2 regions of the Brevibacillus sp. AG genome follow, and region 2 is predicted to be linked to the other one. Evidence: riboswitches for the same ligand, from Rfam matches in the RefSeq annotation. Region 2 holds a riboswitch; the other holds the start of a gene.
What was found. A riboswitch is a leader RNA that binds a small molecule or an ion and turns the genes downstream of it on or off. The one in region 2 is predicted to bind S-adenosylmethionine.
Positions count from the first base shown of each region.

Region 1: linked by a shared signal. The riboswitch ahead of mtnK (S-methyl-5-thioribose kinase) and the one ahead of POF51_RS25320 (sugar ABC transporter substrate-binding protein) in region 2 are both predicted to bind S-adenosylmethionine.

Region 1 is NZ_JAQMYO010000006.1:172,468-179,898, reverse strand. Features, by position in the region: gene POF51_RS17135 (ABC transporter ATP-binding protein) at 1-646, opposite strand, end outside; gene POF51_RS17130 (GNAT family N-acetyltransferase) at 785-1,357, opposite strand; gene mtnA (S-methyl-5-thioribose-1-phosphate isomerase) at 1,458-2,498, opposite strand; gene mtnK (S-methyl-5-thioribose kinase) at 2,495-3,724, opposite strand; SAM riboswitch class I at 3,860-4,005, opposite strand; gene POF51_RS17115 (anti-sigma factor C-terminal domain-containing protein) at 4,102-4,251, opposite strand; SAM riboswitch class I at 4,555-4,731, shown strand; gene POF51_RS17110 (2,3-diketo-5-methylthiopentyl-1-phosphate enolase) at 4,818-6,032, shown strand; gene POF51_RS17105 (2-hydroxy-3-keto-5-methylthiopentenyl-1-phosphate phosphatase) at 6,029-6,697, shown strand; gene POF51_RS17100 (methylthioribulose 1-phosphate dehydratase) at 6,701-7,357, shown strand; gene POF51_RS17095 (1,2-dihydroxy-3-keto-5-methylthiopentene dioxygenase) at 7,371-7,431, shown strand, end outside.
Region 2 is NZ_JAQMYO010000011.1:84,947-92,377, forward strand. Features, by position in the region: gene POF51_RS25310 (hypothetical protein) at 1-788, shown strand, start outside; gene POF51_RS25315 (ATP-binding protein) at 947-2,200, opposite strand; SAM riboswitch class I at 2,403-2,522, shown strand; gene POF51_RS25320 (sugar ABC transporter substrate-binding protein) at 2,619-3,638, shown strand; gene POF51_RS25325 (sugar ABC transporter ATP-binding protein) at 3,732-5,222, shown strand; gene POF51_RS25330 (ABC transporter permease) at 5,224-6,222, shown strand; gene POF51_RS25335 (glycerate kinase family protein) at 6,368-7,431, shown strand, end outside.

The DNA of each region.
Region 1 (7,431 bases), on a different contig from region 2:
CCTGAACAAATGCTCTCAATACCCGAACGCCCGATACGGATTGTTGAACATGATCATTCATCTCTCCGAAGGCTTCCTGCGCTAAGTAAAAGCGCTCATGCAGCAACCTTCCATAGTACGCCGTTGACCAAGCCAAAAACGGCATCGGGATCAGTGCAGCCAGTGTCAGCTTCCAATCAATCGCGGTCACCATGACGCCCAGCGTTAACAAGGTCATGAACAGCGCATCGACAAGCGTAAGCACCCCTGTACTAGCTGTTTGTTCAATGGCAGGAATGTCGTTGGTAGCGACGGCCATCAGATCCCCACTGCGTTTGCGATGAAAAAACGACGGGGTCATTCTCGTCAAATGGGCAAACAGTCGCTCGCGCAACGTCCTCTCCAGTATCAGGGCCCCCCCATTTAACAAGAACCGCCAGAGAAACCGCAATCCATACAAGCTAACACCCAAAACGAGCAAGATGACCACTGTTTGCGTCAAGTCAGCGTTTGTCAGGGAACTGTTGCGAATCGAATCCACCGTGTCCCCGATTAATTTCGGCGGCCAAAGCATGAGGACATCAATAATAAACAACACAGAGATTCCAATGACGTACCGTTTCCAATAGGCACGGAAAAACCAAGATAATTGCCGTAGTGTCTGCATGTAAATCACCTCTATTTATTCATACCTAACAGCACGACTAAAAAAGGGCTTGCGAATCACACGCAGCCCTCTTGATCTGTCTTCACCATCGTAATTTACAGAATTTTCATTGTCAATCGAAGCATACAGTTCAATCTACTATTTTTTATCGGTTTTCCAGTCAAGCCATTCCTCTTTTAGCAGGCTGTAAGTGGCATGATCCACGTAATGATCGTAAAGGAATTCATTCCGGCGGAGTATCCCTTCCAGTTGAAACCCTAATCGTTCTGGAATCGATCTGCTCTTATCGTTTTCCGTAGCAGCCTGAATCGTTACTTTTTCCAAATCCCATGACCCGAAGATCAATACGTCCAAGTAGGTCGCCACTGCTTCTGTCATCAGGCCTTTGCCTTGAAATTGTGAACCCAGCCAGTAGCCAATAGACGTCTTTTTGTTGATCCAATCCACCGTATGTACGCCGACTGTACCAGCCAGACGTCCTTGGTACCAAATGCCGTAGTTGATGCCGCGATTATCGTTGTACTGATGGATCGTCGCTTGGATGAATTGGCGAGAATCCTCTACCTTCTTCGTATAATTCAGCCACGGCAGCCATTCCATAAGATTCTCCCGGTTCGAATCCGTAAGCAAAAATAACTCCTCAGCATCTGCTAATTCTAATTGTTTCAAGTATGTATCTTCATTGATTGCTATCCGTTGAATCGTTTGCATACGAATCTCCCCTTTTCTTGGATATTTTACTGGAAAACGCCAGAATGAGCAAAAAAGCGCCCGCCAGTAACAACAGGGCGAACGCTTATCAATCATTCATTTATGGTTTGCTATTGCCGATCTCTTCCGGCTTGAAAATGCCTGTCTCCGTGACGATCGCTGTAATGTACTTCGCAGGCGTTACATCGAACGCAGGATTGTACACCTTAATATCGTCTGGAGCTACCTGTTTGCCCAAGCCATGGGTAATTTCCTCGGCTGGTCGCTCTTCAATCGGAATATCTGCGCCTGTCGGAGTGTCCAGATCGACGGAGGACAAAGGAGCTGCCACGTAAAAAGGAATGCCGTGAGCTTTTGCCAATACCGCTACCCCATACGTACCAATTTTGTTGGCGACATCGCCATTCGCTGCTACGCGGTCTGTACCCACGATGACAGCCTCTACTTTACCTTGGGACATAACCATCGCCGCCATGTTGTCGCAGATCAGCGTCACATCAATCCCTGCTTGCTGCAATTCAAATGCAGTAAGACGAGCGCCTTGCAGGACAGGACGGGTTTCGTCCGCGTACACCTTCAGGTTCCAGCCGCGTTCCTTTGCCAAATAAAATGGAGCGGTAGCCGTACCGTACGCTGCTGTAGCCAATGCGCCTGGATTACAGTGCGTGAGAATTCCCATACCGTCATGCAACAGAGTGAGCAGATGCTCTCCAATGGTCCGGCATACTTCAGCGTCTTCCTTTTGAATCGTCAGTGCTTCATCGAGCACAGCCGCCTTCAACTCGGCAATCGACGCTCCGCTTTCTTTTTCAACACGAGCTTTGATGCGATCCAACGCCCAGAACAGATTCACGGCTGTCGGACGGGAAGAGCCCAGGTAGTCTGCCTGCTGGTTCAGTTCCTGCCAAAACTCGTCGTAGTTACTCGCTTCACTGCCACGAATACCAAGGTAGAGCCCGTAAGCCGCCGCCATGCCAATCGCCGGTGCGCCTCGTACTTCCAAGCGACGAATGGAACCCCATACTTGCTCGGAGGTAGTCAAGTTCAAATAGATCGTTTCTACTGGCAGACGCGTCTGGTCTAGCAAGACCAATGCGTCATTCTCCCACTTAACAGGTGCCAATTGGGTGCTGGTTGTCATACTGTTGTAGCCTCCTGATAGTAACGTTCGGTCACAGTGCGTACGATGTCCGTGATATCTGTCGATTCGTCGATGCCGCCGCGACCAAGAATCAGCGCTTCTCCAATCGAGAGAGCCAGACGCTCTGCTTCTGCGCGAGTCTGGTCGTCTTCAATGGCATTCAGGTCCGCTACGCCTGCCAAGCCGATGACACGGCGCAAGATTTTGCATCCGGCATAGCCTGCTGTATCCTGAATCAAGCGCTTCACGTAGCTTTGCCACAGTCCCTCGACATGGGCGCTGCGCTCTTTGGCTTGCTTGTGCCAGAGCTGAACGAATTGCGAAACGAATTCATTCCAGACATCCTCGACCGTTTCCAGTAAGTATTCGCGGTACGCTTCCCGTTCTCCTTGATCTTTTTGCAAACCGTGCTGTCCTGCGTAGTTGAGCAATAGATTGGCAATGACCGCCCCGATGTCAAAACCGATTGGACCGTAGTAAGCGAACTCTGGATCGATTGCTTTCAAGCTGTTTTCCGTGATGAAAATACTTCCCGTATGCAAGTCACCATGCAGCAGCGCTTCCGAGCGCGTAAGGAAATCGTATTTCAGCTTGGCGATTTCCAGCTTCAGCGGCCTGTTGTTCCAGATCGCCTCGACTTCCCGGCGAATCAACGGGTTGAAGTCGTTGGTAGGCGCATTTTCATACGGATCGGTAAAGACGAGATCTTCCGTGATTTTGCATAATTCTGGATTTATGAATGTTCCGACTAGCGCTTTTTTATCGTACGGATGCGCGCCCAGATCGGAGGTGAAGAACAAGGTTTGCGCGAGAAAACGACCAATTTGCTTCGCGAATAGTGGGTACCGCTTTCCTTCGATCAGACCTTTACGCATGATGATGTGGTCCCCGACGTTTTCCATGACAGTCAACGCAAGTTCCCCATCGAAATGATACACCTGCGGCACCAAGTCTGGAACGTATTTGTGCTGAATGCGGAGTGCCTCGCTCTCGATACGAGCCCGATCAATCGTAAGTGGCCAAGATTCTCCCACGACGCGGGCAAAAGGCAGTGCTTGTTTGACAATGACGCTCTTACCGGTTGCCAGCTCCTGAATGTCAAAAACCAGATTGAGATTGCCATCCCCGATTTCACGGCTGGTCAGCTCTGCTCCTTCGCTAAAAAGACCTGGTATTCCTTTTACGTACTCCACTGCTTCCTGTTCAGTCAATGCGCGATATGCCATGATTCCAAAACTCCCCTCTACGTATTTTTCCTCTATCTCTACTTGTTTTGTTTGAGTACCTGGAGCAATAAAAAGACCTCTTTTCCCGAAGAAAAGAGGTCGCTGTCGTCACGTGTAAGAACCGTGTTGATGTCCCCCTTATCTTCCAGACTACTTTTGTTTCTGCAGGAATTAGCACCGTGCATGTCGCCTGTCAATCAGTCGCTTCCTCGCGTCTGAATGGCGTCATGTCGGTTGCCGGGTATCATCGGGCCAGTCCCTCCACCTTCTCTGGATAAGGTATCCAAAACGTATTCGGTTTTTGATTTAGTTTGAATCATACAACCAACGCTTCCGCGATGTCAACACCCTTTTGTGCAAAAATTCGCACCTTGCTATCAGTAGCTGTATTGTGTTACCGATGCCGCAGGTCGCTCCCAATTCCACCAGTCTACCTTGCCTAGAAACGCTGCTGTTATCGACTTTTCGGCCTTGAGCTTCAGCAGTTCTTTGGTAGGTCCGGTGAGGACGGCTCTGTAGATTCGCACTCCGTTTTAAACAGCCAAGGCCGTACTTTTTCCCCACGGTAGTCGTCCAAGGAAGAGTAGGCGCGACAAAAGGTTTCCTGTGTCAGCCGGAAAAGATAGCGGTAAATATCGTTTACATGCAGCCGGTACACATACTCCAGACCTACTTTCCCAAGCCGTTCACACCCCTTCATCCCTTACCACGAAGGAAGTGCCAAATAGTTTCACCTTCGTCTTATTTTTCTGATAACCTGCTGCACATTCACTGCAAAAACAAGGATTGACTCCTGACAATGAACGTCATATCATGGGGGAAACGAATAACTCTTATCGCGAGCTGGCTGAGGGACTGGCCCTATGATGCCCGGCAACCGGCGCTATACCATGAATCGTACGCGGATGATGCGTACCTTGGATAGCGAAACGGTGCTAATTCCAACGGATAAGAGTCGAGATAGAGCCTCTTTGGCTCGTTTCGGCTACTGACCCGAGAGATGAGAGGAGACGAGACGCTTTCATAGTCGACAACCGCCTCCCCGCTCAATGGGGAGGCTTTTTTTAATCATTCAAGGAGGATGAGACGTACCATGAGTGAACAACGTATCCTCGTCACCTATCTCACACAAGCAAAAGACTTGAACAAGAAAGCGCAAGCCATTGCTGTCGGCATGACAGTCGGTTCCTGGACGGACCTGCCGCTTGCCAAGCAAGCTGAGCTAACGCCGTATCTTGGTGAAGCCGTGAGTGCGACACCGCTTGCGACACTGGAAAACGGAGAAACACGCGGTTTGATTACCGTCAGCTATCCGACCCGCAATTTTACAGCAGACATTCCATCCTTGTTGACCGGAATATTCGGCAAACTGTCGATGGATGGCAAAATTAAGCTCGTCGACATCGTTTTCCCTGACTCATTCCTTCAGGCTTTTCCTGGACCGAAGTTCGGCATTGATGGTCTGCGCGAACGTTTAGGAGCACATAACCGTCCACTCTTGATGAGCATTTTCAAATCGTGCCTGGGTCTTCCTTTCGATGACCTGAAGACGCAATTTCGGGCACAAGCCTTGGGCGGAGTCGATCTGGTGAAAGATGACGAAATCTTCTTTGCAGATGACCGCGCTCCTTTTATCGAACGGATCAAAGCATTCAAACAGATCGCCCAAGAGACAGAAGCCGAAACAGGCAAGCCCGTCCTTTATGCAGCCAACCTGACTGGACCAGTGCATGAGCTGAACGAAAAAGCGAAACGTGCGGTAGATGCAGGTGCTGACTGCCTCTTGTTCAATGTGCTGGCCTTTGGATTCGATGCCCTGCACCGTTTGGCAGCCGATCCCGATGTACACGTACCGATCATGGCGCATCCAGCATTGGCAGGCGCTTACTATCCATCACCTGACTACGGTATCGCCACCCCGCTTCTGCTCGGAACGTTGATGCGCGTAGCTGGTGCAGATCTGGTACTCTTCCCATCTCCATATGGCAACGTCGCCTTGGACAAGACAGAAGCGTTACAGCTCGCCAAGCATTTGACCGACCCACTGAATGGTGTACGCCGTTCCTTCCCGGTTCCATCTGCCGGCATTCATCCTGGGCTGGTTCCACAGCTTTATCAAGACTTTGGTCTAGATCAAATTGTCAATGCAGGTGGCGGAATCCACGGTCATCCCGGTGGAGCAACCGCAGGAGCGAAAGCATTCGTCGCCGCGATTGAGGCTGTCACCGCAGGCCGAACACTGGAAGAGGCTGCCGCGGAATCACAAGAACTGGCGATCGCCCTGGAAAAGTGGGGTGGTGCACGATGAGCAAGAAGCTCGTCCTGTTCTGCGATTTCGACGGAACGATTACCGAAAAAGACAACATTGTAGCGATTGTCCGCAAGTTTGCTCCCCCTGAGTGGGAAGCCTTGACGGAGCAAATCCTTTCGCAAAAAATAAGCGTTCAAGAAGGGGTAGGTAAGCTGTTTCAACTCTTGCCCTCCTCCTTGCGCCAGGACATTATCGATTTCATTGTCCAAGAAGCGACGATTCGCCCGGGATTTGCTGAATTCGTGAGCTATTGCCGCGAAGAAGGCATTGAGCTGTTGATCACGAGTGGTGGCATCGACTTTTTCCTGGAGCCTATCCTGGCACCTTTCGATCTTACCGATGTACCGATCTACTGCAATGGCAGTGATTTCAGCGGAGAGCGCATCACCATTACATGGCCCAACGCGTGCGATGAGCATTGCACGAACGGCTGCGGCATGTGCAAGACGACAATCATCCGCCGTTACGATCCAGCAACCCATTTCCGCATCGTCATCGGCGACTCCATCACTGATTTGGCTGGAGCCAAAATCGCAGACTATGTGATTGCCCGTCACTTCCTCGCTGACAAGGCGGAAGAGCTGCAATTGCCGCATAGCAAGTTTGCTACGTTCCACGATGTGATTCGCATTTTACAGCAAGTCCAACAGGAGGTCGTCTAATTCATGACTGCAACACTCGAACAACGTCTGGATGCCTTTCGCCGTCTGGATGACGCCAAGCTGACATTTGCCCGCCGGGACTGGTTTCCCGGCACCAGTGGCAATCTCTCCATAAAAATACAAAACGATCCCTTGCAATTTGCCGTAACGGCAAGCGGCAAAGACAAAACCAAGCTGTCTCCCGAAGATTATCTGGTCGTAGATCAAGACTCGCGTCCGGTGGATGAAACTACGCTCAAGCCTTCCGCGGAAACGCTCATCCACGCCGTCGTCTACAAATCGTTCCCGAAGGCGGGTGCTTGCTTCCACGTCCATACTGTGTGGAACAACCTTATTTCCGAGCTGTACTTTGGACAACGAGCCTTCTCCATTCAAGGACAAGAGCTGATCAAGGGACTCGGAATCTGGGAAGAAAACGCGCGCATTACTGTTCCGATTGTTGAGAACTTTGCCGATATTCCGACCTTGGCTACCGAAATTGAAAAAGTGATCACACCAGAAGTTCCCGGTGTACTCATCCGTAACCACGGTATCTACACGTGGGGCGGCAATGACTTCGAGGCCAAGCGCCACCTGGAAGCTTTTGAATTCCTATTCGAGTATCACGCCCGCTGGCTGCAATTGCGCCAAGCAGTCGTGTCCACTACAACCACCAATTAAGGAGGAATAAACGATGGCACAAATTCGTTTTCACGACAACAATGAGTACATCTCAGCACCCGAGGAAGTTGTCT
Region 2 (7,431 bases):
GTTATACGGAAAACTTCTCCGGGTATCTCGACGCTCGTACTGGCAAGGAAGTGAAAACGACCTTGTGGCGCGGGGATTCGTTTCGCGACAGTATTGCCGTCAATCCCGGAGGCAAGAAGACAATGGTTGCATCGGCAAAAGAGGCTGCGGCCGCCATGGAGTTCTTCGGTCAGAAGGTGGAGGGCTTCACATTTACCGGGAGTAATGTGCCCGATTATATGATGGGAGACAACGAACGGGAATACCAGGCCAAAAAAGGAGAGCGATTCATGAAGCTGACTACTGTCAACAATCGGGCAGCAGCGTTCAAGATATCTTATCCGGAGCTGCGAGAAGGTGATCAGACACTTGCCGTCGCAGAATTGCAGGAGCGAGCGATCTTGTTTTTGGAGCCGTATCTGGATTCACGGGTGAAGACTGTTCGGATGCAGGAGCAAATTTATGTGATGGGCAGACAGGTTGAATTGAAATTTGTCCGAGAAGTAAACGGCGTAATGGTGCCGGATCAGTATTATAAGGTCACGATCGACGGGCAGACAGGAGAAATTATCGGGGTGAATTTAACATTCCCGCATAAGCAGGAGACCTTCCCAGATGCGTCCAAGGTGATTTCAGCAGAAGAGGCGGCGCGGGTTTATCTCCAACATAAATCACTCAGTCCCCGTTATCTATTCCCGCTTGAAAACAATAGGATTCAAGAGCAACCGGTCTTGGTCTATTCGGCGGAGATACTGAAAAGCAACGGGGATGTGGATGCCATTACGGGAGAATGGCTACCATTCCAATAAAGAGAGACACCAGGGGGAAACTCCTGGTGTTTTGTTTTGCGTAATGTCTTCCCGGAAATTGCATAGTAAAGCGTGAGGGGAAGGGCAACCGACCGTCATTTGCATCATTATCGATCGAATGGAAAAAGGCACAGTTCCTCTGCAAAACCTGCATGCAGCTACTGTGCCTTATACGGAAGCATAATGGTGAACTTGGTTCCTACTCGTGGCTTGCTTGATACATTGACCGTTCCGCCAATTGCATGAATGACATGATAGGAATACGTCAAACCAAGACCAGTTCCAGTTGTTTTCGTAGAAAAGTAAATCGTTCCGAGACGGCTGATCTGTCCTGCATCCATGCCGACACCGTTATCCTTGATGACCAACAGTGCTTTGTTTCGCTCGATGAGCAAGTCCAGGGAGACTTTTCCGTCCGAAATATCCGAGCACGCCTCGATGGCATTTTTGATGAAATTCACCAACACTTGCTTGAACTCGTCTGGATTGGCCTTGATCGTCACAGGTCTCTCAAAGTCTTGCAGCGTAAGCTCTACGTTGTGCATATTGGCAAAAGGGAGCATCACTTCGCGGATGGCATGCAGATGCTCGCTAACATTAATGATCTCATGTCGTTCCTTGAGCGGCTTGGAAATCGCAAGGTATTCGGTCAAAATGGCTTCTGTCCGTTGGATCTCGTCGAGACTGATGCGAATGTATTGATCGATTTTCACCAAATTTTCCGGGGATTCCTGTATTAATTTCAAAAAGCCTTTGACAGCTGTCAGCGGATTGCGAACCTCGTGTGCGAGCGATGCAGCAACATGGCTCATCGTTTGGATTTTTTCGTTTTGCGCGTGGCGAATAAACAGCTCCTTATCCGAAACACATTTGCTGAAAAGCGACATTAACAACCAGAGGCCGAAAAAGTTCTGAATAGGAATCACTATGGTGTAGTAAACGAGGTGTTGAGTTACATACGTGGGAAAAAAGTAATAAGTAGTCCCTAAAGCAACCGTAGAAAAAATCGCACTCGTCATAAAAAGATACAGTGTTTTCCGATAACTGGCTTTGTAGTGTCGATACAAAAAGAGTGACAAGACAAAATTGACTGTAAGAATCAGCAGCGCAACCCATGTTCCTTCTCCACCTAGGTAGTACCGATAAACCAAGGCTTCAATCAGAAGGAGCAAGGCAATCTCGATTCCGCCATAAACCAGTCCGAAAAGAATGATGACATGTCGGATATCAAAAAACATGCCATTGGTGACACTAGGGGCGAAGGTCATCGCGAGAAACATGCAGGCTGAGCTGGTGATGACAATAAAGGAACGGCTGTAGTTCCTCATTTTGTCACGGTAATAGATGTTGAAAAACACAAACGGGATAATGGCGAAAAACCATTGAAGAATAACTTCTTTTAATAGACTCATGTAGCATCCCCATCGCAAATATTTGCTAGGCTTGTATCAATCTACGATAATTCGACAAGACACAACAAAATCCCTCTTGTTGTTACAGAAGAAACTGGAATATTTATCAAGAAAATTCTTTCGGTAAACCTAGTTGACAGATAGGTAATTGCCAGATTATATTCTGTATATACTTATACAAACGTTTCGAAAATAGAAACTACTCTTATCAAGAGATGGCTGAGGGAATGGCCCTATGAAGCCCGGCAACCTAGCACGAGAGATTGTGTTCTTTCGAGCCAAGGTGCTAACTCCAACAGGTAGAATACCTGACAGATAAGAGGCGAGAATCTTGTCGATTTTTGTCCTCTTTCTCTGTGAAAGAGGATTTTTTGCTTTTATCATCTGTTTTCAAAGAGAAAAAGGGGGAACATTTGCGATGAAAAAGAAACTGGGATTACTGACTTCACTTATTGTGGCTGCGTCCGTTCTCGTTACGGCATGCGGCGGAGGAACAAGCACCGGAACCGGTAGCACGAACCAGTCAGGTGGGGAGAACGCGAAGAGAATCGCATTAATCATGCGTCAAAACGTAGGAACGTTCTCCGCACAATACATCAATGGTGTGAAGACAGAGGTGGAGAAAAACGGCGGTGAGTTGACCGTATTCAACGCGGATACCGATCTGGCAAAAATGGCGTCCAACCTCGATGCGGCTGTGAATCAAAAGTTTGATGGCATTCTGATCGACCATGGTACGGCAGAAGCGTTGCAGCAGGGTACGCAAAAGGCCGTGGATAAAAAAATTCCGGTTGTCCTGTTTGATACAGACATCAACATTCCGGGTGTGCCAGTTGTGGCGCAGGATGACAACAAGTTGGCAGAGCTGAGCCTGGAGAAGCTGGCTGCAGATACAAATGGCAAAGGCAGCATCGTAAAAATTTGGGTAGCTGGCTTTGCGCCTATGGAAAAACGCCAAGTGACGTATGAAGCTTTCCAGAAGAAATACCCGGACATCAAAGAGATTGCTGCATTCGGTTCTGCTACCAATAATACGGCACTCGATACACAAACCCAGATGGAAGCGATCTTGAAAAAGTATCCCAACAAAGGCGACATCACAGCAGTATGGGCGGCTTGGGATGAATTTGCCAAAGGGGCGACACGTGCCATCCAGCAAGCAGGCCGTACGGAAATCAAAGTATACTCCATCGATTTGAGCGATGAGGATCTGCAAATGATTCAGACGGAAAACTCTCCGTGGACAGCGACGGCAGCGGTAGACCCATCCAATATCGGGCGCATCCATGCCCAAACCGTGTTCCAAAAAATCAAAGGCGAGCAAGTGCCAGACAACGTGAAGCTGAATCCAGTGCTGGTGAAACAGGAAGACCTGCCGAAGGATAAGAAAGTAACGATGGGCGACCTGTCCCAATACGTACAAGAGTGGGGCAAGTAAGAACCAAATTGGCTTTTCCCGTTGATCTGTATCCGTCAACGGGATTTTTCCTTATAGAGGTTGGAACACGCAGGTAAACAGGAGGTGTGAAAAATGTCCACATTGCAGATGAAAGGGATGGCGAAGCAGTTTTCTGGGGTTCCTGCCCTGCGATCCGTCGATTTTGAGGTGCGCGCTGGAGAGGTTCATGCACTTCTCGGTGCTAATGGTGCGGGAAAGAGTACCCTGATCAAAATTCTCACGGGAGCGTATCAGGCAGATGGAGGTACGATCACCATCGATGGACAGGCCGTGTCGATTCAATCCCCGCAGGACGCCAAAGCACAGGGCATTCAATGTGTATATCAGGAAGTGGACACCGCCTTGATCCCGTATTTGAGCGTTGCCGAAAACATATTGGCGGGCCAGCTCGTCCAGGCGAAAACCAAGGGACTAATCAACTGGCAGAGCTTGTACAACGAATCGGAGCGGATTTTAAAAAACTTCGGCTTCTCTATTCCGGTGAGGATGCTCGTCGAAGAATGTACGCTGTCGGAAAAGCAATTGATTTTGATTGCACGGGCTACCGTTCAAAAGGCGAAGTACGTCATTTTCGATGAACCGACAGCGCCGTTGAGCACAAAGGAGAGCGAACGGCTGTTTCAAATCATTGCACAGTTGAAAAATGCTGGAGTCGGGATCATTTATATCTCCCACAGGTTGCCAGAAATCTTTGAAATCTGTGATCGGATCACCATCATGCGCGATGGACAGCATGTCGTGACCACAGACACGGCGAAGACCAATATGGACGAAGTGATCGCGAACATGCTGGGCAAAAGCTTTGACGAGGAGTTCCCGAAGATGGAAGTGCCGATTGGCGAAACGATTTTTGAGGCGGCAGGTGTGGCTGGTGGCAAAGTACGCGGAGTCGACCTGCGAGTTCACGAGGGAGAGATCGTGGGTGTCGTCGGTCTGGTTGGGGCAGGGAAGACTGAGCTCGCCCGATTGCTCTTCGGTGCGGATGGGGCAAAGGCCGGTGCCATTCGATTGCATGGAACACGTATCCAACTGCGCTCGCCAAAAGACGCCGTCGATGCAGGGATCGTACTCGTCCCGGAGGAAAGGCGCAAAGAAGGAATTTTCGTAGAGGAGTCGGTACAGAACAACCTGTCTGTCGCCTCGTTGAAAAAGAAGTCCTGGCTCGGTTTTATCAAAAGAGGGACGGAAGCGGCTAACGCAAGAGAGCTGGTGCAGCGCCTTGGTGTAAAAACAGCCGATATCAAGCAGCTGGTCGGTTTTCTCAGCGGCGGAAACCAGCAAAAAGTCGCTATCGGCAAATGGCTGGATACAAACGCTCACCTCTTTATGTTTGACGAGCCGACAAAAGGGGTGGATATCGGCGCGAAAAGCGATATTTACCGTCTGATCGGAAATCTCGCTGAGCAGAAAAAGGGCGTTCTGTATTTCTCCTGTGAGTTTCAGGAAGTCATCGGGATCGCAGACCGGATTCTCGTCATGTTCGAGGGCAAAATCGTGAAGGAATTGAGTCGCGAGGAAGCAACACAAGAGCTGATTATGTACTACGCAAGCGGAGGTGAATAACGTGGCAGATAAAAAGTTTAGCTTATTTGATTTTGTTTATAAATACGGAACGGTTGCCGTCATTGTCATTGTCATGTTGTTATTCAGTTTGACCAACCCGTATTTCTTCACGTACGACAACTTGACGGACATTCTTCGCTCCATCTCGATTGTGACATTTGTCGCGATTGGCGTTACGTTCTCGCTGATTGTCGGAGGCTTTGACTTGTCTGTAGGATCGACGGTTTCATTGACCACAGTCGTTTCTGCTTCGATGATGGTTTGGTATGAACAAGGAGTCTTTACGACACTGGTGGTTCCGATTGTACTCAGCTTGCTCGTCGGGCTGGTCAACGCCTTCCTGGTCGTGAAAATCCGCATTCCTGATTTGCTGGCTACGCTGGCGATGCTCTACATCGTCAACGGTATTCATATGACGTATTCCCAAGGCTACTCGATCTACGCAAACATGCCGATGCAGGACGGCTCACAGGCTCCGGGAAAATTCCAGGAATGGTTCCTCTGGCTGGGCCAAGGAGAAATTCTCTCTGTACCGGTTCCCGTTATCCTGACCTTTTTACTTGTCGCGATCACGCATGTGTACTTGACCTATACGAGACAGGGACGGATGCTGTACATGACAGGCGGCAATTTGGAAGCAGCTCGTCTGTCGGGGATTCCTGTGAATCGCTATCGTACCTTGGCTTATGTGTTCTCCGCTCTTTTTGCAGGCTTGGGTGGGATGCTCTTGGCAGCGCGGATCGGTACCGGGCAGGTGAGTAGTGGCGGCTCCATGCTGATGGATGCAGTAGCGGCTGCTTTCGTAGGATTCTCCGTATTCGGTGCAGGAAAGCCAAACGTATTCGGTACATTTGTGGGAGCCATCCTGATCGGGGTGCTGCTCAACGGCATGACGATGCTCAATCTGCCGTATTACGCTTACGATATTATTAAGGGGACGGTTTTGGCGCTCGCCTTGGCTGTGACCTATTATCAACTGCGCAGAAAACGAAACGCTTAGAATCGTAAGGTTTCTTCTTGCTTTTCTCTCATCATTTTCTCATCTTCCTATTATTCCCTTCTCTTTTTTGAAGCTTAGTATTGGTCTTACTCAAGTGAGACCAATGCGAAAGCAAATTCAAATAAAGAGAAGGGATGTTGTTTTTATGCGTATACTCGTTGTGCCTTCGGGCTTTAAGGAAAGTTTAGATGCCGAGCAAGCAGCGGAGTGCATGAAAGAAGGAATTCTGCGCGTACTCCCGCTCTCCCAAGTACAGACACTGCCGATGGTGGACGGAGGAGAAGGCTTTACAAAAGCGATTGTGAAAATTTCGAATGGCTCGATTATCGAGAGGGAAGTAACTGGCCCCGTAGGAGAAAAGGTTCCTTCCCATTTCGGGATATTCGGATCAAAGACGACAGGTCAAACGGCTGTGATTGAGATGGCGGCAGGAGCGGGACTGCGACTGGTTCCAAGAAGCTTGCGTGATCCGCGCAAAACGACGACACATGGCGTCGGTGAATTGATCAAAGCGGCGCTGGACATGGGGGCAGATCGTATTTTGCTAGGCTGCGGCGATTCCGGTACTTCCGATGGCGGGGCAGGCATGGCGCAAGCACTTGGCGCGAAATTTTTGGATGCAAGTGGTCAAGAAATCCGTATTGAAGGCGGAATCTCGCTGGCAAAAGTAACGAAAATCGATGTTTCCGGCATGGACAAAAGACTCAAGCAGGTGCAAATCGATGTGGCTTGCAATTGGTTTAACAAGCTGTGTGGGGAAAACGGAGTCGCTCGCGTGTTTGGCCCGCAAAAGGGAGCAACACCGGAGCAAGTGGTTGAGCTGGAAGAAGCACTTGAACAATTCGCGGCTATCATCGAGCGAGACTTCGGTATCGACGTCAGAGAGATGCCGGGCAGTGGTGCATCGGGTGGCTTGGGTGCCGGACTGCATGCGCTGACGGGTGCGAATCTGTATCCACGCTACGATATCATCATGAAGTACATTGATTTGGATCGGATGCTTCAAGAGACAGACCTTGTATTTACGGCGGAAGGCAGCATTGATTTTCAAACACCGCGAGGAAAAATTCCCGTGGAAGTGGCAAAGCGAGCGAAAAAGCATGCCCTGCCGGTAGTGGCTTTAGTTGGGACTGTTGGCAAAGGTGCCCGACTCAATTATGAGCACGGAATTGATGCGTACACGAGTATTTTGCCGATGCCGTCTACGCT